DNA from 3 places in the Exiguobacterium sp. H66 genome. Region 2 is predicted to be linked to each of the others. Evidence: riboswitches for the same ligand, from Rfam matches in the RefSeq annotation. Region 2 holds a riboswitch; each other region holds the start of a gene.

Region 1 (11,045 bases), on a different contig from region 2:
TGTGAAGCCCGCATCGGATAGGCGAACGGAATTTTTTCACCGTAACCGAGTGCCTCCAGTCCATTCGTAAAGGTGTCGGCTCCGATTTCGAGCGTTGATTGCGCGAAATAAATATTATCCGAGTAGACTAACGCATTGTGTAAATCGACAGGGTCAGGTGTCTCGTGGATGCGGGTGACGTTGAAACCGTCTTTTTTCCACTTTAAGCCGTCAATCGAATAGGCTTTATCGGGATTTAACTTCCCGGCGTTTAGACCGATGGAAGCCGTCAACGGCTTTTGTGTGGATCCGGGTGCAAAGGCACTCGTGAAGCGATTGAGTAACGGTTGATCTTGATCATTCGTCAATGTATCGAGTCGGTCTTGCGAGATGCCGAGTGTGAACTCACTTGGATCAAAACCGGGTGAGCTGACGAGGGTCCGTGTTTCACCGGTTCTTGGATCGATTGCAGTTGCGACACCCGGTTCACCGTTCATCGTCTCGTACGTCGATTGTTGGAGCGCACCATCGATCGTCAGCGTAATGTCTTTCCCGTCTTTGACCTTCGTCTCGGCGACGGTTACCGGTTCGTCCTGGTTCGACTTCACGATTTCGATGCTCGTTCCGGACTGGCCGCGAAGTTCATCATCGAAAACCTGTTCAAGTCCGCGTTTACCAACCTGTTCACCAGCTTGGATTTTATTGTTCGATTGTTCGACGTCTTCAGCGGTCGCCGATCCAACATAGCCGATTAAGTGGGACGTCGCTTCACCGTATGGGTAAGTCCGCACTTCTGTTTCCTTGGCGCTGACCCCTTTAAGTGCCGTCAAGCGCTTAACGGTTGCTTCGTCAGACGGATCAAATGTTTTTAACGGAACGAACTGACCGTCCTTGACCCAAGATGCCGATAGGGCGTCGTCAATCGAAGCCGTCGACCGGTCGAGGAGAGAAGCGACTTTCTTTTTGGTCGTGTCATCCAGCTGGCCAGCTGTCACACCGACTTCAAAGCCTTGACCGGTCGTCGCGAGTGGTTTTTCATTCCGGTCAATTAAATCACCGCGTTTTGCGGTAAGCGTGTTCAATTTGATTTGATCCGCTTGTTCAAAGTCTTCGAACAGGAAGGAAGGATCCCAGTCGACGTACCAATTGTCTGTATCTTTGTTTGTCTCGTAGACGAGCGGGACCTCTTTCTTGAACGATACAGGTCCTGCGACCGTATCGAATTTGACGGTGACAGGCAATAGTTGTTTCTTCTCATCATCTGTGTCGGGTGCTTTTCCCGGAGTAATGGAAATATTTTTGATTTCAAGCGTATCGTTCAATTTTTTCGTTCGTTCGATGAACTGACTTTCACCGTACTCTTTTTGTGTCGTTTGACTGACATAATCGGCATACATCTTGTCATAGTCTTGTTTTTCCCAAAGCTTTGAATAGGAAGCGAGTCGTTCTTCTGCTGTCGGCTGATCTTGACACCCGACAAGAATTCCGATGCTCGCAGCACTTGTTGCGGCAAACAAAAGTGAGCGTGATTTCAAGGTGAATCCCTCCTTAAAAGCATTTATTTAATCACCGTACCATTGTTTTGTCTAACTTTCATCTAAGACATCCTTGACGCACGAGAAACGTAAGGCACAAAAAAACCACTGACGAATTTAAGTCAGTGGTGATTGAGTTAATTGAAGTAGTTTAATGGATTGATACTGCTTGCAGCAGATGACGCACTGTAGACGTATGAACCACGGTGTAGTTCAAAGTGAAGGTGGGCGCCGAAGGCATTTCCGGTTGCACCGACCGTCCCGATTTTTGCTCCTTTTGCAATCGTTTGACCGGCATATACCGAGCGACTGTTCAAGTGAGCGTAGACCGTCGTGTAAGCAAGTCCATTGATTGTGTGCGTCATCATAACGTAATTGCCATAAGCACCGTAATTACGAGACGTGATGACTTTACCGGCAGCAGAAGCATAGACGGGAGTTCCTGTTGCAGCGCCGATATCGATTCCGTTATGGAACGTATAACCGTAAACGCCGCTCGCTGCACCGTATCCTTGTGTGATTGGACCACTTGTCGGTCGCGAAAAGCTACTCGATGCTTTTGTTGCCGTCGTTGTTGTGACTTTATACTTTTTGACATACTTGGAAGCGACATAACGGGAAGAACCTGAGTATGAAATTTTCGTCCATGATCCGGATACACCGAGGTACTTGTATGTTTTTCCTTTATTGACGGTTCCGACTGCTTTATAGGCAGTCGAAGGACCCGTTCGAACACGGAGACCGTCAGCCATTACTTTTACTTTATATGTAGTTGCTGCTTCGACTTTTTCGATGCCTGTCGTAGCGAAGCCTGAAACCATTAGTGCTGTCATTGTCATTGTTGTTAACATACGCTTCATATGTGAGTTCCTCCTAATTGGGAAAAGGCGACGGACGTCAGTAAAACTAAGTCTTTCAATATTGTAAGGTGAAGGTTCTATGTAGTTAAGGTAGAAAATGTTTTCTTGATAGAATGATTATAGCATCGGAAATAAAGGGGAAATATTTCAGTTTTGTTTCAAAGTTATCACTCTATAACATATATTGTAATGGGCATTATTGGGTTTAAAAGAACGTAAGAAACCTCCCGCTGTTTTGAAAACGCGGGAGGTTGCAAGTATTGTTTCAATTAAGATGTAGGAGCGATGACATTTAAATGTTGAGGTAAAACGCGGACCGTGATTGGGAGCTCACCCGCGGTATCTCCATCTGCGTTAATCGAAAGTGTCTCGTCGGACTCGATTTCGACTTCGGTTGTCGTGAAGTACTCGATTTGATCAGCGTTCGATAAGTCACCTGTTAAAAGCTTCGGTAACGCTTGTAAGGCGTCGAAGAACCCTAATTGTTTGACGAGGAAGACATGCAACAAACCGTCATCGACACGTGCATCTTTAGCGAACGACTCGAATCCACCAACGGAATTCGTCAACGAGACGATGAGTAAGGGTGTTTCCCCATCAAACGTCTTTTCCTTTGCTCTTAATATGAGTGGATAGGGGCTGTGATCTTTAAAAGCTTTTAAGCCTTCGATGAAGTAGGCGACTGATCCGAGTGATGTTTTCTGTTCGACACTCACTTCTTCGACGGCATCGGCAATCAGACCGACAGCGATCACGTTCATGAAGTAATGCGAGCCGTACTTACCGATATCAAATGGGCGAATCGGAGCATCTTCGAGAACGCTGATTGCGTCGCGGGCATCCGTCGGAATATGGAGCGCACGTGCTAAATCGTTGACCGTCCCGAGTGGAACGATACCGAGCGTCGGACGGTGGTCTTGTTCTGCGATTCCCGTGATGACTTCATTGACCGTTCCGTCACCGCCCATTGCGACGACGGCATCATAATGCTCGTGCGACGCGGTCCGTGCAAATTCCGTTGCGTCGAGTTCTTTTTCTGTGAACCGGACATCGACCGTCGCAAAGCGCTGGGCGAGTGTTCCTTCTGCAAATTCTGCGTATTTTTTACCTAATTCTTTCCCGGATGACGGGTTAATAATTAACATGGCCTTCGACACATTCAATTCCTCCTTAGTGACTCTCTGTTCCTATTTTCCCAACTGACGACCAAGATAATCCTAGCGCAGCAAAAAAACCTTGGAGGCGATTACACGCGCCTCCAAGGTTTTTAGTAGAAAAGGAATGCTTAACGTCGTGCGACAGGTGGAGCTTCACCAGCAGCTGGACGCGCTTCTTCTTCATCGTCCCAACATTCGGTATTTTCGATACCTAATGCTTTAGCAGAGAAGACAGGATCAAGACCTTGCTTACGTTGGTTCTGGTAGTCATTGATGACTTTGATTGCGACTCCACCTAAGAGCGAGATGGCTGTTAAGTTGATTAATGTCATTCCGGCCATGAAGAGGTCGGCGAAACTCCAAACCATTCCGAGGCTAAGGAGCGATCCGATGAAGACAAATGCCATCGTAGCAATTCGGAAGCCAAAGACAGTTGATTTACTTTTCTTGATGAATTCAATGTTCGTTTCACCGTAGTAGTAGCTACCGACAATTGAACTGAAAGCGAACAAGAAGACACTGATTGCGATAAAGGCTGGTGCGACGGCACCGAGTTGCTCAGAAAGCGCATTTTGTAACATGGCGATACCTTCACCATTACCGGCAGCGTAGCTGTCACTGAGTAAGATGATTGTTGCTGTTGCTGTACAGACGATCAATGTGTCGAGGAAAACACCAAGTGTTTGTAAGAATCCTTGTTTTGCTGGGTGAGAAACTTCAGCAGCAGCAGCAGCGTTCGGCGCAGAACCCATACCGGCTTCATTCGAGAAGAGACCACGTTTAACACCGAGCGAGATCGCAGCACCGACAGATCCACCAACAGCTTGGTCGATCCCGAATGCACTCTTGAAGATCATTGCGAAAACCCCTGGAAGTTCAGTGATGTTCGTGATGACAACGAAGATTGCAGCGATCAAGTAGAGTGACGCCATGATTGGCACGACGATTGCTGAAACTTTCGCAACCCGGTGTACACCACCGAAGATGACGAGGCCTGTAAGAACGACTAAGATACCACCGACGATCATTTTGTCGATTCCAAAGGCGTTATCAAAAGCAGCGGCAATCGTGTTCGATTGAACCGAGTTAAAGATAAGACCAAATGTGACGGCGATTAAGATTGCAAAAATGATTCCGAGGACGCGGTTGTTCAATCCTTTTGCGATGTAGTACGCAGGACCACCGCGGTAAGCGTTATTGCCTGTATCACGTACTTTATAGACTTGAGCAAGCGTACTTTCAATAAGGGCAGTTGCGCCACCGAGGAGGGCGACCATCCACATCCAGAATACCGCTCCAGGTCCACCAAGTGTGACGGCGATCGTAACACCGGCCAAGTTCCCTGTACCGATTCGAGTCGCGGCACCGATGAAGAATGATTGAAGGGATGTAATACTCTGACCTTCATCATCTGTTGTCTTTTCATTTTTATCGAGTGTGACACGGAACATCTCTTTCAAGTAACGGAATTGGATGAACTTCGTTTTGATGGTGAAGTAGATCCCGACTCCGATTAAAGCGGCGATTAAGATATAAGACCATAAGATGTTGTTAGCGAAGTCGACGCCTGATTGTACAGCTTGTTGAAATGCATCCATGTGATAGTTCCTCCCAAAGTGTTTTTGCTGAAAAGTGATAATAGCTATAAGTTGAATTATACGAATTTTCAGACAACTTGCAAGCTTTTTTTCGAAACTTTCTTTTAAAATGTTTAAAATATATTTTTTTGGATTCAGAAAAACAGATCGTCATCAAAGCATTTTTAACATAAAAAGCCACCGCACTTAATGAAGCGAGCGGTGGTGAAATGATGCGCCTTTTGATTAGTGATCGACGGCCAACAATTTTTCATAGAAGACATCAATTTGACTGACGAGCTGTTCACGCGCTGAGAATAATGGCGCAAGGACTTCGTAATCTTCTGTCGTCGCTAGTGACGCATCGAGTAAAGCCACTTCATCCTCTAGCTGTTGAATCTGTTGTTCGAGTTCGTCTGTACTTAAAGGTGGACGTGCCTCAGTTACTGGCGTCTTGGTGGCTCGCTCGATAGGCGCGGGTTCCACTGATTCGATGTTTGTCCGAGCCTGTCGTTTTTCGGTAGCATAGTGGTAAGGACCAGAAAACATTTCCGTCGTGTCATCTAACCAGTACGTTTTCGAAAAAAGTCGATTCAAGAAGTAACGGTCATGCGATACGGCAATCAGCGTTCCGTCAAAGTGCTCGAGTGCTTCTTCAAGCGCCTCGCGGGATTCAATGTCGAGGTGATTCGTCGGTTCGTCCAGAATCAGGACATTAAGCGGCGAATGGACAAGAATCGCGAGCATCAAACGCATTTTTTCTCCGCCGCTTAACGCACTAATCGGTAAGAAGACACGGGGACCGAAAAATAGGAAACGGGCTAACAGGGACCGGGCTGTTCCTTCATCTGTCGAAATGCGTGAGCGGAAGTAATCGATCAGTCGCTCTTCACCCGGCATGTCAACGTGTTGCGATAAAAATCCGACGCGATTTGACGGACCACGCGTAACATGTCCGTTCGTCGGTTCGAGTTGTCCGAGTAAGACACGTAATAACGTCGTTTTCCCACTCCCGTTCGCACCGACGATCCCAATCCGGTCACGCGCCGCGGCTTCGAAGTCAAGCGACGTAAACAACTTGCGGTCGGCAACTGAAAGCTCAACATCCGTCAAGCGGTAAACGACTTGACTGAGTTGCCCGTGCGACGAAAATTGGATATCAGGCGCCGTTTTTTCAAGAAGTGGTCGTTTGAGTCGCTCAATTCGTTCGAGTGCCCGTTCCATCGCTTTTGCTTTTCGGAACAGTTTTTCGCTCGGAGGAGAGGCTTCATTTGCCCACTGGCGTAACCGCCGAATCGCATCCTTCATTTGTTTGATTTTCTTTTGTTGTTCCGTGTAGGCGTGGAACTGTTCGAGGAGCAGGCGTTCTTTCGCGACCGTATACGCCGAATAATTTCCGGGGTAGATCGTCAATTCACCATCTTCTAGTTCCGCAATCCAATTGACACTTGCGTCAAGAAACACGCGGTCATGCGAGACAATCAGGACTGCGCCCGGATAACTGTTTAAAAATTGTTCGAGCCATTCGATGGCTGCGAGGTCGAGGTGATTCGTTGGCTCGTCGAGGATCAACAAGTCCGGTTCCGTCAAAAGCATCCGGCCAAGGCAGATTTTCGTTTGTTCGCCACCACTCAATTGAGAAAAGGGACGTGTCAGCAAGGCATCGAGGTGGAGGCCATTAATCATACGTTGGATTTTTGAATCGAGTAGGTACCCGTCCTGTCGTTCGAATTGTTCGGTCACGCGCGTATAATCGTTCAGCACATCGTCGAGGTGGTCGGCATTTGCCATTTGTTGTTCAAGCTGATGCATCGTCGTCCGTAAGGCGACGACCTGGGCAAATGCGGTCCAGAGAACATCGAGGCCGGTCAATTCTTCTGCGAACTGTGGGATTTGAGCCAAATAACCGATGGAAAGTCCTTTTTTTAGATAAATGGTTCCGCTGTCCGGTGCATCGAGTTGAGCGATTAAGCGCAGTAACGTTGTTTTTCCGGTTCCGTTTCGACCAATCAATCCGATACGGTCAGCTTGTTTAAGGTAGAGCGAGACGTCGGTTAAGACGGATGCTCCTCCGAATTGTTTTGTCAGATGTTGGATGTCGCATATCATGATCAATAACTTCCTTTCATGCGCATCAAAAAAACGGAGAACGCAAATAGCGCTCTCCGTTTACCGTAGAATGTGCGCTTTGCTTTATTTTTCAGATGGATGTTCTAGAAAAAGGGCAGACTGATCCCTTAGAACGCCATTCCATGAAAAATCGCGCGCAACAGATAAAGTTGTTCCATCAACCAATGCTTACACGCAGCAAAACCCATCTTCTACACCACCTTTTCGTTTCGATAAAGCCAGTTTACCATATGTTAAGCTGGACATGATACCGTTTTCAGTTACTTGAACAGTCCGGAAATCGATTTAAAGAAATTACTTAGACCGTCAAACAATTTTGCGAAAAATCCTTTCGTTTCTTCCGAGGTCGCGAATGCTTGAATATCTTGACCGGCACTTTTTAATCCGGTCTCAATTTGTCCCCAGTTCAAGTCTGCTTTCTCCATTTGGCTGAACAATGACGTCAATCGGTCCATTTGGGCGTCTGACAATTGGATGTTGTTATTTTGAATGACTTGGATGATGACATTCTCGATATCGACTTTGGTTTCCGGTTTTTGTTTTGCGATTTCGGCCTTGATTTCATTCATCAGTTCGGCGACTTTGTCCGTCCCGACCGTTTTTCCGACATCGGACGTAACGGCTAGTTCTTGTTGGGCTAAATCTTTTCGTTCATCCGTCAATTTAATACCGGTTTCTGCCGACGTTTGATCATATGCTTTCATGATTCCCGTCAAAGCAGACGTACCGGTGACTTTATAAGGAGAAGTAATCGTGATATCGGCGTCCGTCACACCCGCTGTGACGAGAGCATTCAAATACATGTCCTTTGTGACCCAAGTGATGTTTTCGGTTGCGACCGAGAGACCGTCGCCTTTTTCAGCGAGTTCAATTTTTGCGGAAGAGTACATGTTACCGCCGAGTTGCGATTGGGGAACGTTCTTCCCTAAATATTTTTCCTCATCAGCTGCCGTGGCGATGACGGGCGTGATGCCTTCCGGCGCATTCAATCGGGCGAGCACCCAGGCCTTGTCTTTTGCACCGAGCGATTCACCGAGCGTGATGATCGTTTTATCGACGACTTGTTCTGCTGAAGCAGCAGTCGGGAGAAGTAAGCTTGACGCTAACAGCGTTGTTGTCATGATTTTTGTTGCTTTATTCATAGTAGGAATCCTCCGAGTATAGTAGATAGTATCAGGTACTAATCCTATTGTAAGTGACGTGTTCCTGAACGGAATCGGTCTTGAGGCGGAACGGAACACGCGTCTCCTGCCCCATACAGTATACTAAGTTTTTCCTGAAATACGGACGATTTGACTGAAAAAGTGGTATAATTAAACAAGAATTAAATAATGACCACTAGGGGAGTCGGTAGGCCGACTGAGACGACGAAGACGTTCGGACCCTTTGAACCTGATTAAGTTTGGACTTACGGAGGGAAGTGGCGTGAACATCTCTTTTGTTGTCTCTTCACGTCATGCCCTGTTCGTAGGGTGTGGCGTTTTTTGATTCAACAAAAGGGGGAATTAGGATGAAATTCAGTCAAGAAATTCGGCAAGCCGCAAAAACGTATTGGGACAGCAGCTTTTCCCATCCATTCGTCACTGGCATTGGTGACGGGACGTTACCGCTCGAAAAATTTCGGCATTATGTCATGCAAGATGCGTATTACTTAAAACATTTCGCAAAAATTCAAGCCCGCGCGGCCTCAAAAGCTACAGATTTCGCGACGATTGCAGAGCTTGCGGAACATGCGACGTCGACATATGCGGCTGAGCTGTCGCTCCACCAGTCTTTTTTCGAACCGCTTGCTATCACGGAAGCAGATTTAGCAACGTTCGAACCGGCACCGACTGCTTATGCCTATGTCTCGCATATGCATCATGCGAGTGAGGGGACGCTTGGTGAGACGATTGCAGCGATATTACCCTGTTACTGGCTCTATTATGAGGTCGGACAACAACTGTTGACGAAATCACCTGCGTCACCGATCTATCAGCAGTGGATTGCAACATACAGTTCAGAATGGTTCGAACGGGTCGTCTTTGAACAAGTCGACCGTCTCGATGCATTGGCGGCGCAAGCGACTGAAGCAGAACGAGAACGGATGAAACAACATTTTGTCAAAAGCTGTTATTACGAATTACTCTTCTGGGAAATGGGCTGGACGGAAGAAACGTTTGATCGTGTTTTTACAGGAGTTACGCGTCAAGCAAAAGTAACGAAACGGTAAGCACAGCTTTAGCCGCTGCCGATCAGCGCGATCAGACGGCAGACCGCAGACCGCACAAAACCTGAGCAATTTTCAGCTTTCGTAAAGAAAGTCATGGTAATCGCTCAGGTTTTTTTGTGGGTGGATTACAGGCATGATGAAGATTCTGGTAAGGAAATCAGCTGTACCGCTCAATCAAATCGTTTAATTGTTGTTTGACGGCGTTTCGGTCCATCAAATCGTGGTTCGATAAGGATAGCTTCGTCATTGTCTCATCCGCACCCGCCATCTCACTGAAGAGCGAGCCTAAGTCGTGGGCACGACGGTCGATTTGCAAGACGATGTCGATGCCGGACCGGTCTTGGAGCATGATGAGTTCGACTTCGTCCAGTTTATGGGCGAAGTACGTATTGCGTGCCGAATACTCGAGTTCCTGGGCGATCGGTAAATCCTTCCGGTAACGCCCGGGAAGTTTTTCCGTGTCCGCTTTCTTGAGTCGGAAGCCAAGTTCTTCCATCGCTTCTAAGATAACAGATTGGAGGTCATTGGCTTGGACGATGATGGCGTCCCGGTCTGACGGATCGACTGCTTGGGCGATATCGAGACCCGTTTCAATCCATGACTTCGATTGACTGATCGAGAGCGGCGTATTGAATGGTACTTGAAGCGTAAACGGAATTTCGCGTTCGACACCTGCTTCAATCGTAAAGGCGGCTTCGTTAAGCGAAAAACGATCGAGTGTGAACGTCGTAAATGTCGTGCTGTCCCTGACTTCTTCTTTATATTGTGTATTAAACGCTAAATAAATCCGATCGATTTCTTGGTCGACATTGCCGCCTTTAATATGGACGGTTCCGTGAATCTGTCCGCCTGGCTCACAGCGCTCGCTGTCGAGTCGTGTATCGACTGTGGCGGCACCGATTCCGATTTGTGATAAAAGTTTTTTGAACATCGTTCGTTCCTCCTTTAATGATGAAGCTACCTTACTTGTCGAATAGGGTGGAATTTGCTACAGTTTCGAAAGAACAATCAGAAAAGGACGGGACTACAGTGGAATTACACCAAGTAAAAGAATTACTCACTCAAAAGCTCGAGGCTTCTGCTCTCGTGCATGCAACGATCAGTGGTCCGCGCCAAAAGTCGAATGATCTTCGAAGAATCAAACTAAAACCGATTCTATTGAAAGATACGTATGCAATCCAATTAGAGTTTCAATATGAGCGGATAATTAAACATGAAAATTTGGGAGTCGACGAATTTTTAGGACGACTCGACGCATTAATGGAAGAATTCCGTCAATTTTTGTTCCGCTTCGAGACGGAAGAAGTCCAGTTCCAGTTATCAAAGAAAATGAAAGTATCATTAAAGACAACAAAACAGTCGCCACTCCAAGCAGAACTGTCGCATAACCGAAAAAAAAGTCATCTTCTTGAAGATGGTGTCGCCGTACCGTTTTTAGTCCGGCTTGGTGTCATGACGGAAGACGGGCAAGTCAAACGGCAAAAGTATGATAAATTCAAACAAATCAATCGGTTCCTCGAGTTCGTCGAAGATAGTATTTCCGCATTACCGACGAATCGGACGTTACGGATTCTTGATTTTGGATGCGGAAAATC
Region 2 (11,045 bases):
TTCAATGATGTGAAATAGTTCACAGGATGGTCATGCACAAATCATCAAAAAGGCGGTATGATTGATTTGTGAAGGAAAGCACAAACTATTGAATATCAGCTTGGCATTCCTAACATCTAGTAGGGAAATGCAGACTCAGATTCGTTCCAAAATAGGGAGGAAACCAAACATGGCTGTCAAAGAAAAAATCAAACAAGACGTATCACCTGTCGAACAAACAATCAATAAAATCGTCGCAAAAGGTCAAACCGCATTACAAGAATTATTAACATTTGATCAAGAGAAAATCGATACGATCGTCCGTGACATGGCGCTTGCCGGTCTCGAACGTCACGTTGAACTGGCACGACTCGCCGTAGAAGAAACAGGACGTGGTGTCTTTGAAGATAAAATGATTAAAAATATGTTTGCGACGGAATATATCTATAACAGTCTCCGTGAAGAAAAAACGGTCGGCATCTTAGAAGAAGATGTTCAAAACGGACTAACATATATCGCAGAACCGGTCGGTGTCGTCTGTGGCGTCACACCTGTGACGAATCCGACATCAACGACGATGTTCAAAGCGTTGATCGCGATTAAAACACGAAACCCGATCATCTTCGCCTTCCACCCGTCAGCGCAAAACTGCTCACTCGAAGCAGCGAAAACATTACGTGACGCGGCTGTCAAAGCAGGCGCACCGCGTGACTGCATCCAGTGGGTCGAACAACCGTCACTCGAAGCAACAAAAGTCTTGATGAACCATACGGATATCGCGATGGTCCTTGCGACCGGCGGAGCCGGCATGGTCAAATCAGCCTATTCAACAGGTAAGCCGGCACTCGGTGTCGGACCAGGGAACGTCCCATGTTACATCGAAAAAACAGCGAAAATCAAACGTGCCGTCAGTGACCTTGTCCTCTCAAAAACGTTTGATAACGGCATGATTTGTGCATCGGAGCAAGCGGTCATCATCGATCAGGAAATCTACGCGGAAGTTCGGGCGGAGATGGAAGCACTCGGTTGCTACTTCTGTACAGTAGATGAGAAAAAACGTCTCGAAGCGCTCGTCATCAAAACCGATACATGTGCCGTCAATGCCGACATCGTCGGGAAACCAGCAACCTGGATCGCAGCAAAAGCCGGCATCGATGTCCCGAGCAACACCGTCATGCTCGTCGCGGAACTTGAAAAAGTCGGCTCAGAAGAACCCCTCTCACACGAAAAACTAAGCCCTGTCCTTGGTGCGTATAGCGTCCAGTCAACGGAAGATGCGTTCCATGTCGCCGAACGGATGCTTGAAATCGGTGGCCTCGGTCATACGGCAGTCATCCACACGACGAATGACGACTTGATGACGGCATTCGGAATGCGGATGAAAGCCTGCCGGATTCTCGTCAACAGCCCGTCAGCACACGGTGGGATTGGTGATCTGTATAACGAATTGACACCATCACTGACACTCGGTTGCGGCTCTTACGGGAAAAACTCCGTCTCTGAAAACGTAACGGCGAAACATCTACTCAATGTCAAGAAGGTGGCGAGACGACGCGTGAACATGCAGTGGTTCAAAGTACCGGAAAAGATTTTCTTTGAAAAAAATTCAGTCCAATACTTGAAATCGATTCAAGATGTCTCACGTGCGTTGATCGTCACCGATCAAGCGATGGTCGAGTTCGGCTACGCGGATAAAGTCATCCGCAACTTACCGGCAGGCGTCAGCTACCGGATCTTCGACCAAGTCGAACCGGATCCATCGGTTGCAACGGTTCAGACAGGAGCGCAAGCGATGCGCGACTTCAAACCGGACTTGATCATCGCCCTCGGTGGCGGATCAGCGATGGATGCAGCGAAAGGCATGTGGCTCTTCTACGAGCAACCGAACGAAACGTTCTCGAACTTACGTCAAAAGTTCCTCGATATCCGGAAACGGGCCTATAAATTCCCGGCGCTCGGTAACAAAGCGAAGTTCGTCGCCATTCCGACGACGTCCGGAACAGGATCTGAAGTCACACCGTTTACCGTCATCACGGATAAAGAGAAAAACGTCAAGTATCCGATTGCTGACTATGCGTTAACACCAGATGTCGCGATCATCGATCCGGAATTCGTCATGACGGTCCCGGCATCAATCACGGCGGACACCGGAATGGACGTCCTGACACATGCGACAGAAGCCTTCGTCTCCGTCCTCGCGAACGACTATACGGATGGACTGGCGCTAAAAGCGATCAAGATGATCTTCGACTACTTGCCACGCGCTTATGCGAATGGTGACGATGCCGAAGCACGCGAAAAAGTTCACAATGCGTCAACGATGGCCGGAATGGCGTTTGCCAATGCCTTCCTCGGGATTAACCATTCGATCGCACACAAAATCGGTGGGGAGTTCCACACGCCACACGGTCGGACGAATGCAATTCTGATGCCACACGTCATCCGTTACAATGCAGCGAAACCGACGAAACTTGCTTCGTTCCCGAAATATGAATCATTCATCGCTGATGAACGGTACGCAGAAATCGCACGTTATCTCGGACTACCGGCAGCGACGACGGAACAAGGTGTCGAATCACTAATCCAAGCGATCACAGAACTCGGACAACAGTTGAACATCAAAATGTCGTTCAAAGCCCAAGGCATCAAAAAAGCCGACTTTGAAGCAAAACTCGATAAGATGGCAGTCGATGCATTCGAGGATCAATGTACGACAGCGAATCCGAAAATGCCGCTCGTGACGGAACTTCGGAACATCATGGAACTTGCCTACGAAGGCGTATAACAGAGAAATAAATCATGGCAATCAAAAGAGCCTTGCTTCCGGTCGACGGAGGCAAGGCTTTCGTTCGTAATCGAAAGAGACACCGACAAAACTGTCCTGTCATTATTGACAGATATTTCTAAGACCGCTAAAGTGAAGGTAACTTGAATAGAATCACTAGGGGTGTTACTAAACTGAGATGAGTAGATACTCAAACCCTTTGAACCTGAACTAGTTCGTACTAGCGTAGGGAAGTGTAGACTCTAATAAACAAGCGAAGACCAGTCTGTCGGTTTTTTGTTATGTGATTATTTAGACGTGCGCAACTTTCCTTTTGGAGAGTTGCGCTTTTTTTGTTTACGACTTCGCTATTTAAGTTGCAAAAGACGATGAAGGAGTGGAAGACAGTGAACAGAACAGTGTTAGTGACGGGAAGCAGTCGGGGACTTGGCGCGACGATTGCAAGAGTATTGGTGAACAACGGGTTTAAAGTTGTGATTAATTATTATAAGAGCAAGGATGCGGCAGAGGACCTCGTAAATGAGCTCGGTGCAGAACATGCCATTGCCCTGTATGCGGATGTCACGAAGCGACAAGACGTCGAGACATTGATGCAGTTAGCGACAGCTCATTACGGACAAATCGATGTCGTAATCAATAATGCCTTAGTCGATTTTAAGTTCGATCCACGCGCTCAAAAATCATTCATCGATTTGGAATGGGAAGATTATCAAAAACAGTTGGATGGCACGTTGAAAGCAGCGTTCCACGTCGTGCAAAGTGTCCTGCCGCAGTTCATTGAACGAAATAGCGGCACCATCATCAGCATCGGCACGAATCTGTATCAAAACCCGGTAGTTCCTTATCACGAATATACGACGGCAAAAGCAGGGTTGATCGGCTTTACGCGTAATCTTGCATCAGAGCTAGGACAGTACGGCATAAACGTGAATGTCGTCTCCGGCGGCTTGTTGAAAGTGACGGATGCCAGCGCTGTGACGACTGCTGAAGTATTCGAATTGATTGCCCAATCAACTCCGTTAAAAAGAGTGACGACGCCGGAAGAGGTGGCGCAATTGGTCGCCTTTTTAGCGTCAGAAGCCGCCTCTGGCATTACCGGTCAAAATCTAACCGTAGATGGCGGATTGACGATGAACTGATGTCAGCGCTCAGGAGAAAGGAGTCAGGGACCTAAAGATGACGAAAACAAAGCAGTTAAACATCGGTGTTTTATTGTACGGCTGTGGCCATCATCAAGCGGCATGGTTAATGCCGGATTCTGCGATTGAAGAAATCGGGGAAAGCGGTTATTATCAGCGATTGGCTCAACTAGCGGAAGCGGGTTGCCTGGATGCTGTATTTTTTGCTGACAATCAATCTTTTCCTGCTGCAAATGCAACTGAACTACCGGCCTTTTGGCTCGATCCTGTAATCAATTTAACCGCTATTTCTCAAGTAACCCGTCATATCGGGTTAGTTTCAACGATATCGAGTACGTTTTCAAATCCGTATACAGCGGCGAGACAACTGTTAAGCCTTGATCACGTGACGAACGGGCGTGTCGGCTGGAACCTGGTTACGTCGATGACGGACTGGGAAGCGTTAAATCATAGTATGGATGCGCTCCCTGCAAGGGACGAACGGTATCAAAAGGCGGATGAATTTGCGTCTGTAATGGAAAAATTATTTTTATCCTGGGATCGAGCTGATTTCCTTTCGAGCCGGACGGACAACCGGTTGATTGATCCTGAAAAGATTCAACCGATCCATCATAGCGGGACATACTTCAACGTAAAAGGTCCTTCGTCTACACCGCGTAGTCCTCAAGGGAAGCCGGTGGCAATGCAGGCGGGTGCATCTGCCCAAGGGATTGCACTTACATCGAAGCACGCGGATGCCGTCTATTCGGTGTCGTGGAATGTAAAGCAAGCGAAAGCATTCCGGGAAAGTCTACAGAAACAAATCAAAGAAAGTGAGTCACCGGAGCGGCAGATTAAAATCTTTCCAGGATTGGTTACATACGTCGGTCGAACACGGGAAGAGGCGCTGGCGAAGAAAGCCGAACTGGATGAAAAATTACCGGTCGCGAATGCCTTGAAGCAACTGAGTTTCTTTTTGCAACAGGACTGTTCTGATTGGGATCTTGACAAAGCGGTGCCGTCCTTACCGCCTGTCGATGCGTTTTCAGGACCGGTCGGACGCTATAAAACGATTCTTGAAATCATCGATGATACAAAGCCTACACTAAGAGAACTGTTAGGTTATCTGGCAGCTGGTGGGGGACACCTGACACTGATAGGTACACCGGAAGAAATCGTCGATCAGATGGAGCTGTGGTTTGAAATGGGTATCGCAGACGGATTTAATCTGATGCCGCCGTCACTCCCGTCAAGCTTAGAGGATTTTGTAGACCTGATCGTTCCTGAACTGCAAAAAAGAGGATTGTTTAGAGAAGCCTATCAAGGGACTACGCTTCGGGAACATTTTGGTTTAGATCAGGTGGGGAGTCGGACGTGAAAAAAATCGTAAACTAAGCGTTCTTGCCAATCAGAGTCGGAGTCAGGGAAGTAGCCCGTTCGTCATGAACGGGCTACTTTTTATATTTACTGCAGAAGATTCGTTTTCAAATCACCCGGAACAGGAATAACTATACAAACAATCTAGTCAAGGGGAGGCGCTTTTATGGAGCGGAGGCAACAGCGAAAGGAACGCTCGCATATGTTACGCAATATCTTGTTTGGTATAGGACTCGCTTGTATTGGTTTTCTCGTCCTGTTCGGTGTCATGACCGTTCTCGTCCAACAAATCGAGAAATCTGCCGATTACCAGGCGTTCGTGGAACTGATGCAGGACGCGGACGTCTCGTGGACGACACTCGAATTGACCCTCGTGTTCCTCCTGTTTTTCATCAGCGGAATGGCTGTCACGTTGCCGGAAGCCGTCAAAGAGGGATTGACGAATCAACTGATTGGCGCAAATGATACGGGGAACATCTTGTCGATTTTCGGAATCGATCTCAATCAAGTCTTGGAACCGCTATCCTTCCGCGCCGAATACGGCAGTCCCTTTTTATCGATTTTCGGAATCGGTCTATTCCTAATCTTATTCTTAGTTTTACGGATCGGCGCAACGCGTGTGACCTGGACGATTCGAACAGTCAGCTTTTTAGCGGCGAGTTTCGTCTTGTTTGCATTTACGTTCAACATAGCACTCGGGATTGATGTGCTGACAATTGATCAAGCGACCGTCTGGAACGGAATCTTCATTTTACTCTTTTTGACAGGTCTATTTTATCTCGCGTTTTATCCACGACAACTGTCCGGTATGTCAGCCGCCGCCCGTGCTGCGATCATTATCCTGATGGTCGCAAGTAGTGCACAACTGTTCTTTACGGTGACGGATGAAGCGAAATATGAGGGGGACGCCTCGACCCGGACCTGGTTGACTGTTTCGAGTTTAAACGCAGGCAGTGACGGCTGGTATGATTTGATGCACGGCAGTCAAGTGACCTACAAGGCAAATGTCCTTGGTGCAAGATTAAATGTCCCGGTGACGTTTTTGAACGGGGAAACCGACGTGACGCGGTTGAAACAATCGATGGAGGACGTCGTCAACCGAATCGACGCCGAGCGCGTCACGAATCAATTGTTGACCGTCATCGGTGGCGAACGTCCCGATTTATCGAATACACGTTTGACGCTTGACGCAGTCGATTACGGGACAGCGCGAAATGTCGTCCTTGCGATGGACGCCCGGTCGGCCGGGCAAACGGCGGCCGCTGATCAAGTTGAACAGGACAAGCCGTTCCCGTTTTGGCTGTTCCTGGTTGTCCCGTTCGCCGTCTATCTCCTTGTCAGCATCCGGGCCTTTAACAAATTATACGATCCCGTCGTTTTCGCTGTGGCGACCGGTTTGATTAGCTGGTTCATCTGTTCGCTGACGGGAACATCGTTTGCACTCTTATGGCAGGACGAGGCTCTCGTCCGGTTCAGTCAAGAGACGGCGACAGTGACGACGATTCTTTATGCGACGGTCCTCGCTTTGATTGGTGGATTCATCGGGTACGCGTTAAAGCGACAGCATCATGGTGATAGATGATAGATGAAAGGTGAAAACCGTTTCCCGTAAATTCGGGGAGCGGTTTTCTTTTTTACAAGTAAATTTGTAAAGGTTCAAGGTTAATGTAAAGCCAGTTTGTGGAATTAGTTAAGAAGGTTAAATAAGACGGATGTCCGACCTATTCAAAGAAGCTATAAGCTACAATCAAAGCGTGTTAAATTAATTGAGCAGTCATTTATTTCTTAGGGGGAAACCAGATGAAACAGGCTACAAAAATTATTATCGCTACCACGTTGATCGCACCGATGTTAGCACCCGTCATCCAAGTCAAAACACTCGCAGCAGATGACAGTGTCGTCAAACTACGTTTTCTAGAAACAACGGATTTACATACGAACTCGATGAATTATGATTACTTCAAAGACGCGCAAGATGAGTCAATCGGTCTCGTCAAAGCAGCGACGGTCATCAAACAGCAACAAAACGTCGTCGGCGAAACGAACAGCTTCCTGTTCGATAACGGGGACACACTCCAAGGCACGCCGTTCGGGGATTATGTCAAAAATCAGTACGATCAAGGCAACAAAGGCAAACACCCGATGTATGAATTAATGGAATACCTCGGTTACGACGCCGTCACGCTCGGTAACCATGAGTTCAACTTCGGACTCGACTTCCTGAAGTCAGCGATGAGTGCTTCAAGCGGTTCAATCAAGTTCGTCAACTCAAACGTCCTCGACGCCGTGACGAAACAACCAATCGTCGCGGAATACAATGAAGACGGAAAAGACTATCAAATCATTGAACGGCAAGTGATGGATCAAAACAATCAACCGAAAACAATCAAAGTCGGCGTCTTCGGTGTCGTCACACCACAAATCATGGCGTGGGACGCGGGGAACTTAACCGGTAAAGTGACGGCGGAAGCCATCATCCCGGTCGCTAAAGCGACGGCGAAAAAACTAAAAGACGCTGGTGCAGACGTCGTCGTTGCGTTGGCCCACTCCGGAATCGGGGATACGATCGACCAAAAAGACGGCGATGAGAACGTCGGGTATGCGTTATCGAAGCTGGCCGACATCGATGTCTTGATGACCGGTCACCAGCACGGAAAATTCCCGGCAGCTGACTCGGCATTCAATAAGTTACCGAACGTCGATGCCGAAAAAGGGCTGATTAACGGAAAACCGGTCGTCATGGCGAACACGCAAGGGAAAAATGTCGGTGTCATCGATCTGCAATTAAAACAAGTCGACGGCAAGTGGACGATCGATACGTCATCTGCGAAGCTCGCTGACGTCACGAAAGAGACGGTCGCTGATGCCGGTGCGGTCAAACTGATCGAGAAGTCGCATCAAGGAACACTCGACTATATCCGTCAGGAAGTCGGAACGATCAACGACGATATCCAAAGTTTCTTTGCACTCGTCCAGGATGACGATTCCGTCCAGTTCGTCACGAACGCTCAAAAATGGTACGTCGAAAAACAGTTAAAAGACAATGCGGAACTCGCGAAATATAAAGACTTGCCACTCTTATCTGCCGGTGCACCATTCAAAACGGGCGGACGCAATCAAGTCAATGCGGCAGATTACACGTTGATTAAAAAAGGCCCGATCGCACTGAAGAACGTCGCCGATCTATATGTCTATCCGAACACGCTTGAAGTCGTCAAGGTGACGGGCAAAGACGTCAAGAACTGGCTCGAGATGTCTGCCGGTCAGTTTAATGAAGTATCAGGTGAACAAACCGATTTATTGAACAAGGATTTCCGCAGCTACAACTTCGATATCCTCGACGGATTGACGTATGAAATCGACATTACGAAACCGGCGAAGTATGACTACAATGGCGTCGTCGTCAACGCGGATGCGAGTCGTGTCCAAAACATCAAGTACGAAGGCAAGGAAATCACGGAGGAGCAGGAATTCCTCGTCGCGACAAACAACTACCGTGCAGGCAGTGCGTCGTTCCCGGGTCTTGGTGGTGGAAAAAACATCGTCTACAAGTCAGCGTACGAAACACGGAACGTCATCTCAGACTTCATCCAAGCCAAACAGCCGGTCGACTATAAGGCCGATGCGAACTGGTCGCTTGTTGCCAGTAAACCAATGACGGTCAACTTCGATTCAGCGGAAGCGGCAGCAACATATACGAAACGTTACGAAGGGATCACGAATACAGGCGTGACACGTGCCGGTGAAACAGGAACGTTCCTGAAGTTCGAAATGAACGTGCCGATGAAAAACTTCAATGTTAACGTCGCAACCGTCAAACCGGGAGCGAAAGTCGTCACAGGAACAGCTGTTGCCGGAGCGAAGATTACGGTCAAACTCGGAACGACGGTTCTCGGAACGGCGACTGCTGACGAAACAGGAAAGTATGCGGTAACGGTTCGTCCGGTCAAGCTCCGTGACAAACTGACGGTCGTCTCGGAACTCGGATTCATGAAGAAATCAGCAACCGTCACGGTCGGAACAGGCTTCGTCGCGACACCGGCAATCGATAAAAAATCAGCCGTCTACGGTTCGACGGTCTTGACGGGTAAAGCGACAGCAGGACTTGATGTCACGCTGTACAAAGGGTCGACAAAAATTGCCAAAGCAAAAACGACAGCGAGCGGCTTTAAGATTCCAGTCAAAAACGGTTTGACGACAGGGACATACACGGTCAAATCGACGGATATCTCGCACAAAGTCACGAAAAAAGCATCATTCACGATTAAAAACACCTACCCGGTCAAAAAATGGACAGGTAAAAAGACGTTGACGGGCAAAGTCGAAAAACGTCAAATCGTCCGTCTGTTCGAAAAAACAAGCAGCGGCTATCGATTGATTGCTCAAGACGTCGCCGACAACCACGGCAACTACGTCTTGAAAATGCGGACGGGTCTTGCGACAGGTTCGTACAAGATGAATGTCTATACGGCATCGGATCGTCTCGATCAATCCCGTTACTTCATCACGAAAAAATAACCGAACGAAAACGACCTCGCACGCTTGAGGTCGTTTTGTTTTGCTTAAAGAACTGGCATACTAAATAACAGAGGAGAGGATTGGTATGAGACAAGTCATCGTTACACCGTATCAAGAGGTATGGGCAGAAATGTTCGAAACGGAAGCGGCACAACTGCGGGCGATTTTCGGGCAACGGTTGCGCGGCATCAATCATATCGGCAGTACGTCGGTCGCGGGACTGTCGGCAAAACCGATCATCGACATCTTACCGGTCGTCGATACGCTGGGTGAGATTGAGTCGTTCGACACGGCGATGGAAGCACTCGGTTACGAAGTCATGGGCGAGTTCGGCATGCCGGGACGGCGTTACTACCGCAAGGGCGGCGATGCGCGGACGCATCACATCCATCTCTATGCGGACGGCAGTCCGGAAATCAGGCGTCATGTCGTCTTTCGCGATTACTTACGACAGCATCCGCAAGAAGCGACAGCTTACAGCGACATCAAGGAACAACTGGCGAAGCAGCATCCGGTCGACATCAGTGCCTACATCGCCGGTAAGGATGCGTTCGTCAAAGAAATGGAACATCGGGCGTTCACGTGGTGGTCCCGTGGATGAGTGGCAACAGGCGTTACAACGGCACGTCGCCGTTGGTGTCCGGACGACAAGCCGATTGATGGAAGTGATTCAACCGGACGATTGGCAGAAGCAGCCGATTTCGGGGAAGCGGTCCGTGTATGAAGTCGCCGCCCATCTTGCCGTGTTGCTCGAAGCGGATTTGCGGATTGCGACCGGCGCGACGGCAGAAGAGATGGCGCAGTTTTATGCGATTCCGGTGCCGACCGGTCAGCTTGTCGACCGCTTGGACCAGTCGTGGCAGTATTATCAAGACCGGCTGGCAGGTGGTTTTGCGACGGAACCGACCTACTGGGGCGTCAGAGACAGTTCGTCCGGTTGGTTGATGGAAGCAGCCGTCCACTTGTATCATCACCGGTCACAATTATTTGATTACTTAAATCTGCTCGGGTACGATATCGAGCTGGCGTTATTTGAATAAGGGGGGATTAAAGTGGAACGGATTGTTGAGACGGTTGACGGACGGTTTGACACCCGCTTGACGGGAACGGGCGAAGTCACATTCATCCTTGATCACGGGATGATGTCGAACCACCACCAGTGGGGCTGGTTGCGCGGCGAGTTATTGCAGCTCGGACGTGTCTTTGAATATTCACGGCTCGGGTACGGCAAGTCCTCGCGCGGCAAAACGAAACGATTTTTTAGTCAG
Region 3 (11,045 bases), on a different contig from region 2:
AAAGAATTAAAACGTCAACAGGCAGAGCTCGAACAACAAATCAGTGAACGAAACAAACGCATTAAAGAACTGAAGAAACAAAAAAAGAAATTTGAGACACAGTTGATGGACGCGAAAGAAGTTCAACAAATCTTGATTGCGCAAGAAAAAGCAATCGCGGCAGAAAAAGCGGCACGTGAACGTGAAGCACGGATTGAAAAAGAGCGCAAAGCACAAGAAGCACGAGAAGCAAAAGCCCGTGCTGAAGCTCAAGCGGCACAAGCAGCAGCCGATCAGGCAGCGGCAGAAAAGGCAGCAGCTGAGCAAGCTGCAGCAGAAAAAGCGGCAGCCGAGCAAGCTGCAAAACAAGCAGCGCGTCAAAAAGCAACAACGAATTCAACAAAACAATCAACGCCGGCACCAGCACCAGTAGCACCAAAACCAGCACCTGTAGCACCGAAGCCAGCTCCGGCTCCAGCTGCATCTTCAGCATTGTTCATTCATCCGACAAGTGGTGCGACTACACAGGGATACGGCTCAGCAAGTGGTGAAAATGGGTACGGATTCCATAATGGAATCGACTTTGGTGCACCGGTTGGAACACCAATCGTCGCAGCAGCAACAGGAACTGTCATTACGGCTTCAAGCAGTGGTCCTTACGGGAATCACATCATGATTGCTCACCAATTGAACGGAAAAACGTATACGACGGTTTACGCGCACATGAGTTCATTGAATGCGCGTGCAGGACAACGTGTCAGCCAGGGACAACAAATCGGTGCACTTGGTAGCACGGGTAACTCGACTGGACCACACCTACACTTCGAAATTCATGTCGGCGGTTATATCTACAGCGGAACAGGCCCTGCAAATAGTGTTAATCCTATGTCAATGTTATAAAATCGTAAAAGAACCTCTACATTGTAGGGGTTCTTTTTTTATACAGTTTGAATAATTAGTTGTTATATTACAAAATAACGTTTTCATTTGAAACGTAAATGAAATTTTTCTGAAACTATTACGGTGCTATAATCAATTTCAGATAGTTTTACTACGAAACATGACTTCAAAAATCGAATTCATACATAAGCGAGGAACTCACATATGCTAAAAAAGTTATTTTCTACCGTACTATTAGGGACGTTATTATTGACGAACACCCCAATCACTCAAGCGGCTACAATCAAAGAAAAGAAAGCAGATAATGCAGCTGAACAACGTAAACTAGAAAAATCAATCAAAAAACAAGAATCTAAAATTTCAAAAGAGCAACGTCAAATCAATGCGATTGATGCAGCAATCAATGAAAATATTTTTCGTGTCTCAGAAAAAAATAAACAGATTCGTCAGTTGAATGAACGAATTGAAGAGCTTGAGGCAGACATTATCCATTATGAAGAAATGTTAAAACGCCAGGAAGAGCTGTTAGGAGACCGCCTTCGTGTGCTTCAAGAAAATGATGGGAATTCTATTAAATGGGAAGAAGTCATTTTTGGTTCGAAAGATCTTGGCGATCTCTTTAGTCGTGTGATGGCAGGGAAAAAAATTGCTGAACAAGATGACAAGATGATTTCTGCTTACCTTGAAACGCAAAAAAAATTAGCGGATGCTAAAGCGACGCTCGTGGATAAAAAGGAAGAGCGAGTGAAAGAAAAAGAAGCCCTTTTGGTTCAAAAAAAGGAACTCAAACAGCAAATGAAAGCGCGTAGTGCAACCTTAAAAAAACTACGTCAAGGTAAAACAAAATTTATGACAAAACTTCTGAATGCGAAAGAACTTCAAGCGACATTAGAAGCGCAAGAACGTGCGATTGCGGCAGCAAAGGCAGCAGCTAAAGCAGCAGCGGAAAAGGCAGCAGCTGAAAAAGCGGCAGCGGAAAAGGCGGCGAAAGCGGCGGAAAAAAACAACGCCGGGACGTCTAAGAAGGTCGTAAGTGCTACGCCAGTCGCTAGTGTTCCGAGCGGTTCGGCGCAGTTCGTTCGCCCTGCGTCAGGAAGTGTTTCACAAGGATTCGGACCAGCGAGTGGTGCGAATGGGTATACTTTCCATAATGGTGTCGACTTTAGAGGGCCAGTCGGATCATCAATCGTCGCAGCAGCTTCAGGAACGGTCATCACAGCGGGAAGCGGTGGACCGTACGGAAATCACGTGATGATTTCACATTTCTTGAATGGGAAAGTGTATACAACAGTTTACGCGCACATGAATTCATTATCAGTTCATGCTGGACAAACGGTCTCGCAAGGACAACAAATCGGTACGCTCGGAAATACGGGAAACTCGACGGGCGCACATCTTCATTTTGAATTGCATATTGGTGGTTACCAATACAGTGCGACAGGACCAGCTAATACAGTTAATCCATTAGCATACTTATAAAAACGAGCTTCGGCTCGTTTTTTTTATGACGCTATGCTACAGTGAAAGGGAAATTTAAATCATGAGCAACTAGGGGAGCTGGAGGAATCTGGCTGAGAGGAAAACCATTCTGTTTTCGACCCTATCACCTGATCTGGATAATACCAGCGTAGGAAAGTTGAGATTGAAGACATGAATAAGTGACCACACTCGTTGGTTTTTCATGGCGTCGTCTGCTTTTTTACAGCGGACGGCGCTTTTTTTCGTTCCGCTTTCTCCTTGTGCTCTCATAGAAAGTGAGGTCTATCGATGAAACATGTACTGACGATTGCTGGATCAGACTCTAGTGGTGGAGCTGGAATTCAAGCCGACCTAAAAACTTTTTCTGCTCTTGGGGTTTACGGTATGAGTGTAATTACTGCTATCACAGCGCAAAATACGTTAGGCGTACAAGCAGTTGAAGATGTATCACCAACGCTTGTCGAAGCCCAGTTGAACTCGATTTTTAGCGATATTCGTGTAGATGCCGTTAAAATTGGGATGGTCTCGAATGAAAAAACGATTCAAGTTATTGCCAAATGTTTGAAACATTATCAGGGACCAGTCGTCTTAGACCCCGTGATGGTCGCAAAAGGGGGGCATGCCCTGTTAAGGAAATATGCTGAACAAGCATTAATGGAGCACTTGATGCCGCTTGCAACCTTGACGACCCCGAATATTCCGGAAATGGAACGCATGTTAGGGCAAGCGATTTCGACAGTTGATGAAATGAAGCTGGCGACGACGGAATTCGCACAAAAACGAGACATCGCTATCCTGTTAAAAGGCGGTCATCTCGAAAGTACGGATGCCTCGGATATTTTATACACGGAAGGGATGCATCATCTGTTTCAGGAGGCACGATTAAAACGCCAGCATACACATGGTACAGGATGTACATTATCTTCCGCGATTGCGGCACGTCTTGCGCTGGGAGATTCCCTGAAGGATAGCGTGATTTATGCTAAACGGTACGTAACTGAAGCAATCCGGCATGGATTTGCCTTAGGGAACGGAATCGGACCGACACATCACTTTTATGACATTTGGAGGGAAACGGATGCTTACAACCATTCATGATAAAAAACCATTAATTCATCATTTAACGAATGCGGTCACGATTAATGAGTGTGCCAATATGACCCTTGCGCTCGGGGGTTCACCTGTCATGGCGGAAGATATCCTAGAAGTCGAGGAAATGGTTGGACATGCAGATGCTGTCGTTATCAATATCGGGACATTGAACGCAGCTTCACGAGCGTCGCAATTGTTGGCAGGTCAAACGGCCAACCGATTGAAGAAACCGATTATTTTAGATCCAGTCGGAATGGGGGCGACGACACTTCGGACACAATTCACGAAAGAGTTACTCGAAGCAATTCATTTTACGGTCATTAAGGGGAACGTCTCTGAAATCAAGACGCTCATCGGTCAAGTCGGACGTTCAAAAGGAGTCGATGTCGCTTCAGGAGAGACATTAGATTTTCAAGTCGTCCATGAGTTTGCTGGACGGCTCGGGACGACTCTCGTCGTAACGGGACCGGTTGATTTCATTACAGACGGCAAGCGTCAAGTAAAACTAACCGTAGGAACGCCACGACTCGGACACATTACAGGGACAGGCTGTATGACGGCATCGCTCATCGGGACCCTACTTGGAGCAGGGTATGATGCATTCGAAGCAGCGACCTATGGGACGTATTTAATGGGAAAAGCGGGTGAAGTCGCAGATGAAGCAGCGGGACTCGGTGATTTCCGGATGGGGTTGTTCAACGCAATCAGCTTAACTACAGAAGAAAGTTTGAAAGGGGTATTGACCAGTGGAGAATGATTACACGGTTTATGCGGTAACAGATCGGCGCTTTCACCCGGACGTTGCCTTGATTGATGCGGTCGAAGCAGCAATAAAAGGTGGCGCGACGATGGTCCAGCTTCGTGAAAAACAGGCGCAAGGGAAAGAATTTCTCGAACAAGCGAGTGACTTGAAGAAAATGATGTCTCGTTACGGCGTCCCACTCATCATCAATGACCGGATTGATATCGCACAAATCGTCGGTGCAGGTCTGCATATCGGGCAAGAGGACATCCCTTTGCGGGAGGCACGTAAGCTGTTACCGGAAGCCACGATTGGGGTTTCTGTCTCGACCGTTGAACAGGCAATCGAAGCAGAGCAAGACGGGGCAACTTATCTTGGCGTAGGGTCGCTCTATCCAACGGCGACAAAAGACGATGCGAGTCAGATGACAAACGAAACACTCCAAGCGATTCGCCGGGCTGTTTCCCTTCCTCTCGTCGGGATTGGTGGAATCACACATCATGTGGTGCCCGACTTATTCGAGATGCTTGAAGGATATGCTGTCGTCTCTGCCTTATTCGCAGCACCAGATATTGAACGTGCGGCACGAGAGTTCAAAGAGGCGGTTCAGACTGCGCGTCAAATAGTATCAGACCGGGTATAATCACTGAAGAGGTGATGTACGTGAAATGGCAAGTCATTCGCTTTCGGGGAGGCTGGATTCGGTATCGAATCGAACCACAAATCATTCGAATCGACAACCGTGGAAAGTATCATTTAGGTTGGAAATTGTTTCCCTATCCGAATCGTTATGCATTTGAATTGGCGGTTTTGTTAAAAAACAAACACCGACAACGATATAAACGGCCGCTGTTGATTAAAACGGCATCCATCGCTACGGAAATCTGGGGCCATACACACCTCGATTTATTTTATCGGGTGATGTTACAAGTACCGTTACCACGCTTCCTATCGAATCGATATAAGGAGCGATTGCGAAATACAAGTATCATCGACATCGGTGTACGGGCTGTCGATACTAATCGAATCGTTTGGGATATCGGGAATCGATTAGGGGGATGGGCAGTTTTTCGTACAATCCAAAAAAAACATCGGAAATGAATCTTCACCTCGCGACTCATCGTAGTCATCTTACTTGCATTTGTTGTTTTAGGATGGTGCAATAGTTTGGAGGAGAGGTGAAGACAGTGGAGGCACCACGCTGTGAGACGATTGCGATCGATAAAAAACGTGCGACTGAAATTGGTCATGCCGTTGAAAAAATCCCGACGCTTGAGATTGGGAAATTGTTTAAAGTGTTATCGGACGCAACGCGTCTACGAATCGCTTATGCATTGACGGTCGAGCGAGAACTTTGTGTTTGTGACGTATCGGCATCAGTTGATTGTTCGATTGCGACGGCTTCGCATCACTTAAGAACGTTATTGAAACAAGGTCTCGTCAAATATCGTAAAGAAGGAAAAGTTGTCTATTATTCACTTGATGACCATCATGTCTCGTCGTTAGTTCATTTGGCAATGGAGCATGTGAATGAAGGAAAGGCTTCTTCTTGAGAAAAATACAAAAAAACGCACCGCAGTCCGATAAAGAACTGCGGTGCGTTTTTTAGCTTTTTCACGAAGCTAATCGTATGAAACAACAGATCACTTGATTCGATGGAAGAGCGTGATGGTCACACTGATGAGTAGAAAGGCTAAAATGGATAGACTAAAGCACATCCGTTTATAGGATGCTGTCACGAGCGCCGTGTTTTCGAGTTCTTGATCTAATTCGGTATACAATTGATCTTTAACTTGAGCAAGATCTTCAAGAATGGTCTGCGTGGTCTGCGTCGATTGTTTCGCTAAAGCGGTAGCTGCCTGTGAACCGTTTGTTTCATAAAGGCTGAAAACGGTTTCGATTTCTTTTTCCCATGCATTGTTACGGGTTAACAAATCTTTAATCGGTACGGGTGTTTCGTTCGAAGCATTGAGCACACGGCGTAAATCATGAATTTTGGTCGTGCAGAAGTAGTATTGTTCAATGTAACGGTCGTCTTCATAGAGCAATAGGCCGCGAACGGCATTTGCCCGATCCCGATTGTATTCGACGAGTTGGTCGACTTGTTTAATCATCGGGATATCATGGGCGTGCATCTCTTCTGTCATTTTTGAAATGGTACGATAACCTGTCAAGGCATAGATGAGAGGAATCGAAGCGAACAAACTGACTAAAAGAATGAGAGAGATGCGGTAGCGCCAAAGTTTATTCATGCAATCATTCCTTCATAAGCTAACTAGTAATGTCATTAGCTTAACCACTAATTCCCAAAAAGTGAAGAGTTATCTATTTTTTAGGGGAACATCTTTTGGTTACGGGAATCCAATCGTTTTATATTTTGAGATGAAACCTGAAGCGATACCAAACGTAGACGTATATGATGGGTCAGCCTTCGTTTACAAAAAACAACCCACCTCATGACAGGGGGGTGTCGTTTCATCGTGTGCGGTTCATTTAAAAAGAGTAGGAATGTTCTTTGTAATTTCCAAAGACGGTATGAATCTCAGAGAAGGTGACGAAGGCATTAGGTTCGACAGAGGAAACAATTTCCTGAAGACGAACGATTTCATTATTCTGTACGACGACATAAACCATCTTCTTTGTCCGGTTGGAATAGCCACCGCGCGCATCGAGAATCGTGACACCACGACCGAGTTCTTTTGTGATGACGTCGTTGATTTCATCTGCTTTTTCACAAATGATAATACATTGTTTAGAAGCAGAGTAAAAACTATAGACCGTTTGCAACGCCTTGGCGCGAACGAAGCTCATAATTAATGCATACATAACATGTTTTAAGTCGAAGACTAACCAAACTAAGATATAGATCACTAAATCCTGCATTAAAAAAATACGCGGGAGCGGCCAGTTATGGAAGCGGGCATAAAAGAACTTTCCGAGGATGTCGAGTCCACCTGTCGAAGCGCCGCCAAAGAAGATTAATGCCATTGCGAGCCCGGAAACTAACCCTGCAAAAATGGAGGCGACGAGAGGATCGTTTAATGACTCAGGAACCACTTGTGTTGGAATCCAATCAATTAAAAATGAAGAAATAAGGACGATAATTCCTGAAAGTAGCATGAATCGTTTTCTTAAGAAGCGAAAACCAAGTAAGAAAAGCGGGATATTCAAGACAAGTTGGGTCAGTCCGATAGGCGTATTGAACAACTCTTGGAAAATAAGTGTGATTCCCATGATGCCGCCAGATCCAATGTCATTTGGAGATAATAAAAGGCTGATATAAAGGGAGTAAAGAAGTGTACCGATTAAAAGGAAACTGATTTTTTCTGTTCGTTTTTTCTTGCTCGTTTGTTTAGTCTTCATTGTGATTGATGAGAAATCCTCATGCTCCTCCTTCGTAAAGTATCTGCCTGCAAGAGTACGCCTATATAGCATTAAATTCAACCCCTCAACTGAAAAATATCGTAAAAAGGTGACGCGGGTCGAAAGGAATTGAGTGAATTGAAAAAAATCCTTTTATTTTTATGCTGTGCGCTCATTGGATTAAGTACAGGTTCCGTTTTTATGTTGCATTACTCGAGGGAATCCCCTGACAATAAGTGGCGTGATGGAGCACTGGTCACCCGATATGTCGGAACATCGGTTGCAAATACAAATGCAATGACAGGATTTATTGAACGATTTCCATTTTCAGACGCACTTAAACAAGTACAGATTGAAGGAACTACCGTTTCCTTACGTTATGAAGTGACGGGTAAATCCAGAAAAGAATGGGTCGGGACAAATCATGAATGGATTGATCCGTCTACACCCTCTTTTATCAAAAGTCGATTTCCGCAACTCGTCATGCACCATACGCTGGCTCTTTTTTTAGCGATTCCTAATGTAATGACAGTTGAAATTCAATATACGGATCCTGTATCAATCCTTCAAATTAAAATCACGCGTACTGATTTTGAAGGGTATACACCACGCGATATTGAGCGAGCTTCGACGTCCACTAACCGCTTTAATCGTGTAGTCATTGACGACTATGTATTAGTTGAATCAAGGCGAAAATCCTTTCTGGAATACTTCCGTTCACAACTCAAAATATACCCGTAAAGTAGTTGTATCTAGCAAGAAAAAGCTTTTTTCACAAACTTGACACAATGGTATCGTTTACATGTCATTCTTTCGTAAAAACCTTAAATAAGGGGTAGGCAGGGGTTGAACATCTTATAAGATGGAAGTATGATAATAAGTGAACAAACATTGTGAAGTGTTGAACAAGAAGAAAGCGAGGTTTCTACAATGAATGAAGTAGAAGCATTAGAAGGGCTAAGAAATAAAGCGGTTAAATCAACTAAAATGCTACAAATGCGTCCACTCGAATATTTAGTTCGTGCCATGCTTGCTGGGGTATTCATCGGTTTTGCTATCATATTTACACTCAAAGCAATCAACGGACTTTATCTAAATGAATCGGCTGCGATGACGCTCGTCGGTGGATTAACTTTTGGTGTTGCGCTTGTCTTAATCGTCTACGGCGGTGCAGAACTGTTTACAGGAAATACGATGTACTTTACTACGGCGACGATGCGTGGATACACTACGAAAATGGATACGTTTAAAGTATGGACGATTTGTTTGATTGGTAATGGTCTCGGAGGACTTGCCTTCGCGTTACTCTTTTCGCAAACTGGAATCATTCAAGAGTTAGGCGCAAACAACTGGTTGTTTGCTGTCTCTGAATCGAAAATCCATCACTCGACATGGGAAATCTTTACGCGAGCAATCTTCTGTAACTGGATGGTTTGTTTAGCGATTTTCATTCCGAAAAACATGAAAAATGAATTGGCACAAATCATGATGATGATGGTTTTAGTTGCTGTCTTCTTCGCATCAGGTTTTGACCATGTCATTGCCAATATGGCATTGTTCTCAATCGCGCTTGTCGTACCTCACCCAGAGGCGATTTCATTTGCCGGAGCAATCCATAACTTAATTCCTGCTCTCTTCGGTAACATCATCGGTGGAGCACTCTTCATGGGAATGGTTTACACGTGGTTGAATAAAGAAAAGCTAGAAGTGGATCAATCAAAACAACAAGCTGCGACAATCAACATCGCGACGAAAAAAAAAGCATAAAGAAAAGGTAAGGTAGCGACGGGTTTTCCCGTCTCCCTTACCTTTTTCTTTATTCGAGATGTTGGAAGCGATCGACATCTGCTGCGAGTTCTTCATAAATCGATTCGACGATTTGAGCATCATCGAACAGACCGAGTACATTTTCGTCAGGTAGTGCATCGACTGGGGAAGTAAAATAGAGCACAGCCGTCAATAATAATTGTTCTTGTTCTTCCTTCATCGAAAAACGTTTTTGATAAAGGGCACGTAACATCTCAAGTAACTGTTTAAGTTGGAAATACAGCACGAGTTCTGCTTCACGTTCGATATCAGACCCTTCTTCTGAAGCGATATCTTTTGTTAAATGTGCTAAGCCAACTTCTCCTCGAATCAATAAATCTTCCTGTGCTTTGTGATCTCCGACTAACGCCAATGCCTGACGGTGGAAATATGTGTAAGCGGATTTGAAATCTCCTGGTACGAATTCCATGTTCAACACTCCTTCTCTACACCTAGTTTCACCTTATTTCTTGCAAAATTGCAACTCTTTCGTGAAAATAAGAGTAAGAGACGAAAGGGGATTACATAATGCCGACTCAAGAACAACTCAAAAAGTATGCAGCACTCGCTGTACGTACAGGAATCAATTTGCAATCCGGTCAGCAACTAGAAATTCGTGCTGGCATCGAAAATGCACCACTTGTTCGTGAAATTACACGTGTTGCTTACGAAGTAGGCGCATCGAACGTTTACGTGCAATGGTCAGATGATGAAATGACGAAAATCCGTTATTTCGATGCACCGGAAGATTCGTTTGACGCATTTCCAGAGTGGTTAAAAGCACGGTTCGATCAGTTAGCTGATGAAAAGACAGCCTTCTTATCTGTCGTCAGTGAAGATCCAGATCTTTTAAACGGAGTCGAGTCGAGTCGTATCGCGCGCGCGAATAAAGCAGCAGGAGTTGCACTAGCCAATTGGCGTAAATTCGTCATGAGCGACAATGTAAGCTGGTGTGTCGTTGCTGCACCTTCAGATGCTTGGGCGGCTAAGGTATTCCCAGACTCGGAAAACGCTGTAGAAGAGCTATGGGAAGCGATTCTAAAGGCAACACGAGTCGATCAAGCGGATCCAGTCGCTGCATGGGAGAAACATGATCACAACCTCCGCACGAAAGCGACCTTCTTGACGGAGAAAAAATATAAAACACTTCATTACTCGGCACCAGGGACGGAATTATCGATCGAGTTACCAGAGCGTCACGTTTGGCTCGGTGGTGGTGGACCGAATGCGGATGGTGTTGATTTCATCGCGAATCTTCCGACGGAGGAGGTCTTTACGTTACCGAAGAAAACAGGTGTCAACGGTCATGTTTCAAGCACGAAGCCACTCAGCTACAGCGGAAACTTGATTGATGGCTTTACGCTTTGGTTTGAAGAGGGAAAAATCGTCAAGGCGGAAGCGAAACAAGGTCAAGCGGCATTAGATGAGTTGATTTCGCTCGACGAAGGAGCACGTTATCTCGGAGAAGTAGCACTCGTGCCGCACCATTCACCAATCTCTGACTCGGGCATCTTGTTCTACAATACGTTGTTTGACGAGAATGCCTCATGTCACCTCGCGATTGGTCGTGCCTACTCGACGTGCCTTGAGAATGGACCAAGCTTATCGAATGAAGAATTAGCCGAGCAAGGGGCGAATGATTCGATGACGCATGTTGATTTCATGATTGGCTCAGCAGATATGG

Evidence for each region. Region 2 has a riboswitch for thiamine pyrophosphate ahead of KNP88_RS09970 (3-oxoacyl-ACP reductase). Riboswitches for the same ligand answer to the same signal wherever they lie in the genome.
Region 1: it holds a riboswitch for thiamine pyrophosphate, as region 2 does, so the genes downstream of both, tenA (thiaminase II) here and KNP88_RS09970 (3-oxoacyl-ACP reductase) in region 2, are expected to answer to the same signal.
Region 3: it holds a riboswitch for thiamine pyrophosphate, as region 2 does, so the genes downstream of both, thiD (bifunctional hydroxymethylpyrimidine kinase/phosphomethylpyrimidine kinase) here and KNP88_RS09970 (3-oxoacyl-ACP reductase) in region 2, are expected to answer to the same signal.

What each region holds. Positions count from the first base shown of each region.
Region 1 is NZ_JACSMQ010000003.1:279,599-290,643, forward strand. It holds gene KNP88_RS07400 (penicillin-binding transpeptidase domain-containing protein) at 1-1,514, opposite strand, end outside; gene KNP88_RS07405 (M23 family metallopeptidase) at 1,652-2,374, opposite strand; gene KNP88_RS07410 (diacylglycerol/lipid kinase family protein) at 2,644-3,531, opposite strand; gene KNP88_RS07415 (alanine/glycine:cation symporter family protein) at 3,660-5,129, opposite strand; gene abc-f (ribosomal protection-like ABC-F family protein) at 5,355-7,217, opposite strand; gene KNP88_RS07425 (DUF1002 domain-containing protein) at 7,499-8,380, opposite strand; TPP riboswitch at 8,569-8,674, shown strand; gene tenA (thiaminase II) at 8,749-9,450, shown strand; gene KNP88_RS07435 (sporulation protein) at 9,608-10,381, opposite strand; gene KNP88_RS07440 (class I SAM-dependent methyltransferase) at 10,480-11,045, shown strand, end outside.
Region 2 is NZ_JACSMQ010000005.1:113,754-124,798, reverse strand. It holds gene adhE (bifunctional acetaldehyde-CoA/alcohol dehydrogenase) at 170-2,764, shown strand; TPP riboswitch at 2,913-3,013, shown strand; gene KNP88_RS09970 (3-oxoacyl-ACP reductase) at 3,151-3,903, shown strand; gene KNP88_RS09965 (LLM class flavin-dependent oxidoreductase) at 3,941-5,260, shown strand; gene KNP88_RS09960 (hypothetical protein) at 5,426-6,841, shown strand; gene KNP88_RS09955 (bifunctional 2',3'-cyclic-nucleotide 2'-phosphodiesterase/3'-nucleotidase) at 7,060-9,777, shown strand; gene KNP88_RS09950 (GrpB family protein) at 9,863-10,378, shown strand; gene KNP88_RS09945 (DinB family protein) at 10,371-10,817, shown strand; gene KNP88_RS09940 (alpha/beta fold hydrolase) at 10,830-11,045, shown strand, end outside.
Region 3 is NZ_JACSMQ010000006.1:101,048-112,092, forward strand. It holds gene KNP88_RS11095 (murein hydrolase activator EnvC family protein) at 1-879, shown strand, start outside; gene KNP88_RS11100 (murein hydrolase activator EnvC family protein) at 1,084-2,358, shown strand; TPP riboswitch at 2,420-2,530, shown strand; gene thiD (bifunctional hydroxymethylpyrimidine kinase/phosphomethylpyrimidine kinase) at 2,647-3,456, shown strand; gene thiM (hydroxyethylthiazole kinase) at 3,437-4,207, shown strand; gene thiE (thiamine phosphate synthase) at 4,197-4,835, shown strand; gene KNP88_RS11120 (hypothetical protein) at 4,856-5,293, shown strand; gene KNP88_RS11125 (ArsR/SmtB family transcription factor) at 5,371-5,745, shown strand; gene KNP88_RS11130 (CHASE3 domain-containing protein) at 5,836-6,444, opposite strand; gene KNP88_RS11135 (YitT family protein) at 6,686-7,555, opposite strand; gene KNP88_RS11140 (hypothetical protein) at 7,694-8,296, shown strand; gene KNP88_RS11145 (formate/nitrite transporter family protein) at 8,486-9,322, shown strand; gene KNP88_RS11150 (DUF1232 domain-containing protein) at 9,372-9,791, opposite strand; gene KNP88_RS11155 (aminopeptidase) at 9,890-11,045, shown strand, end outside.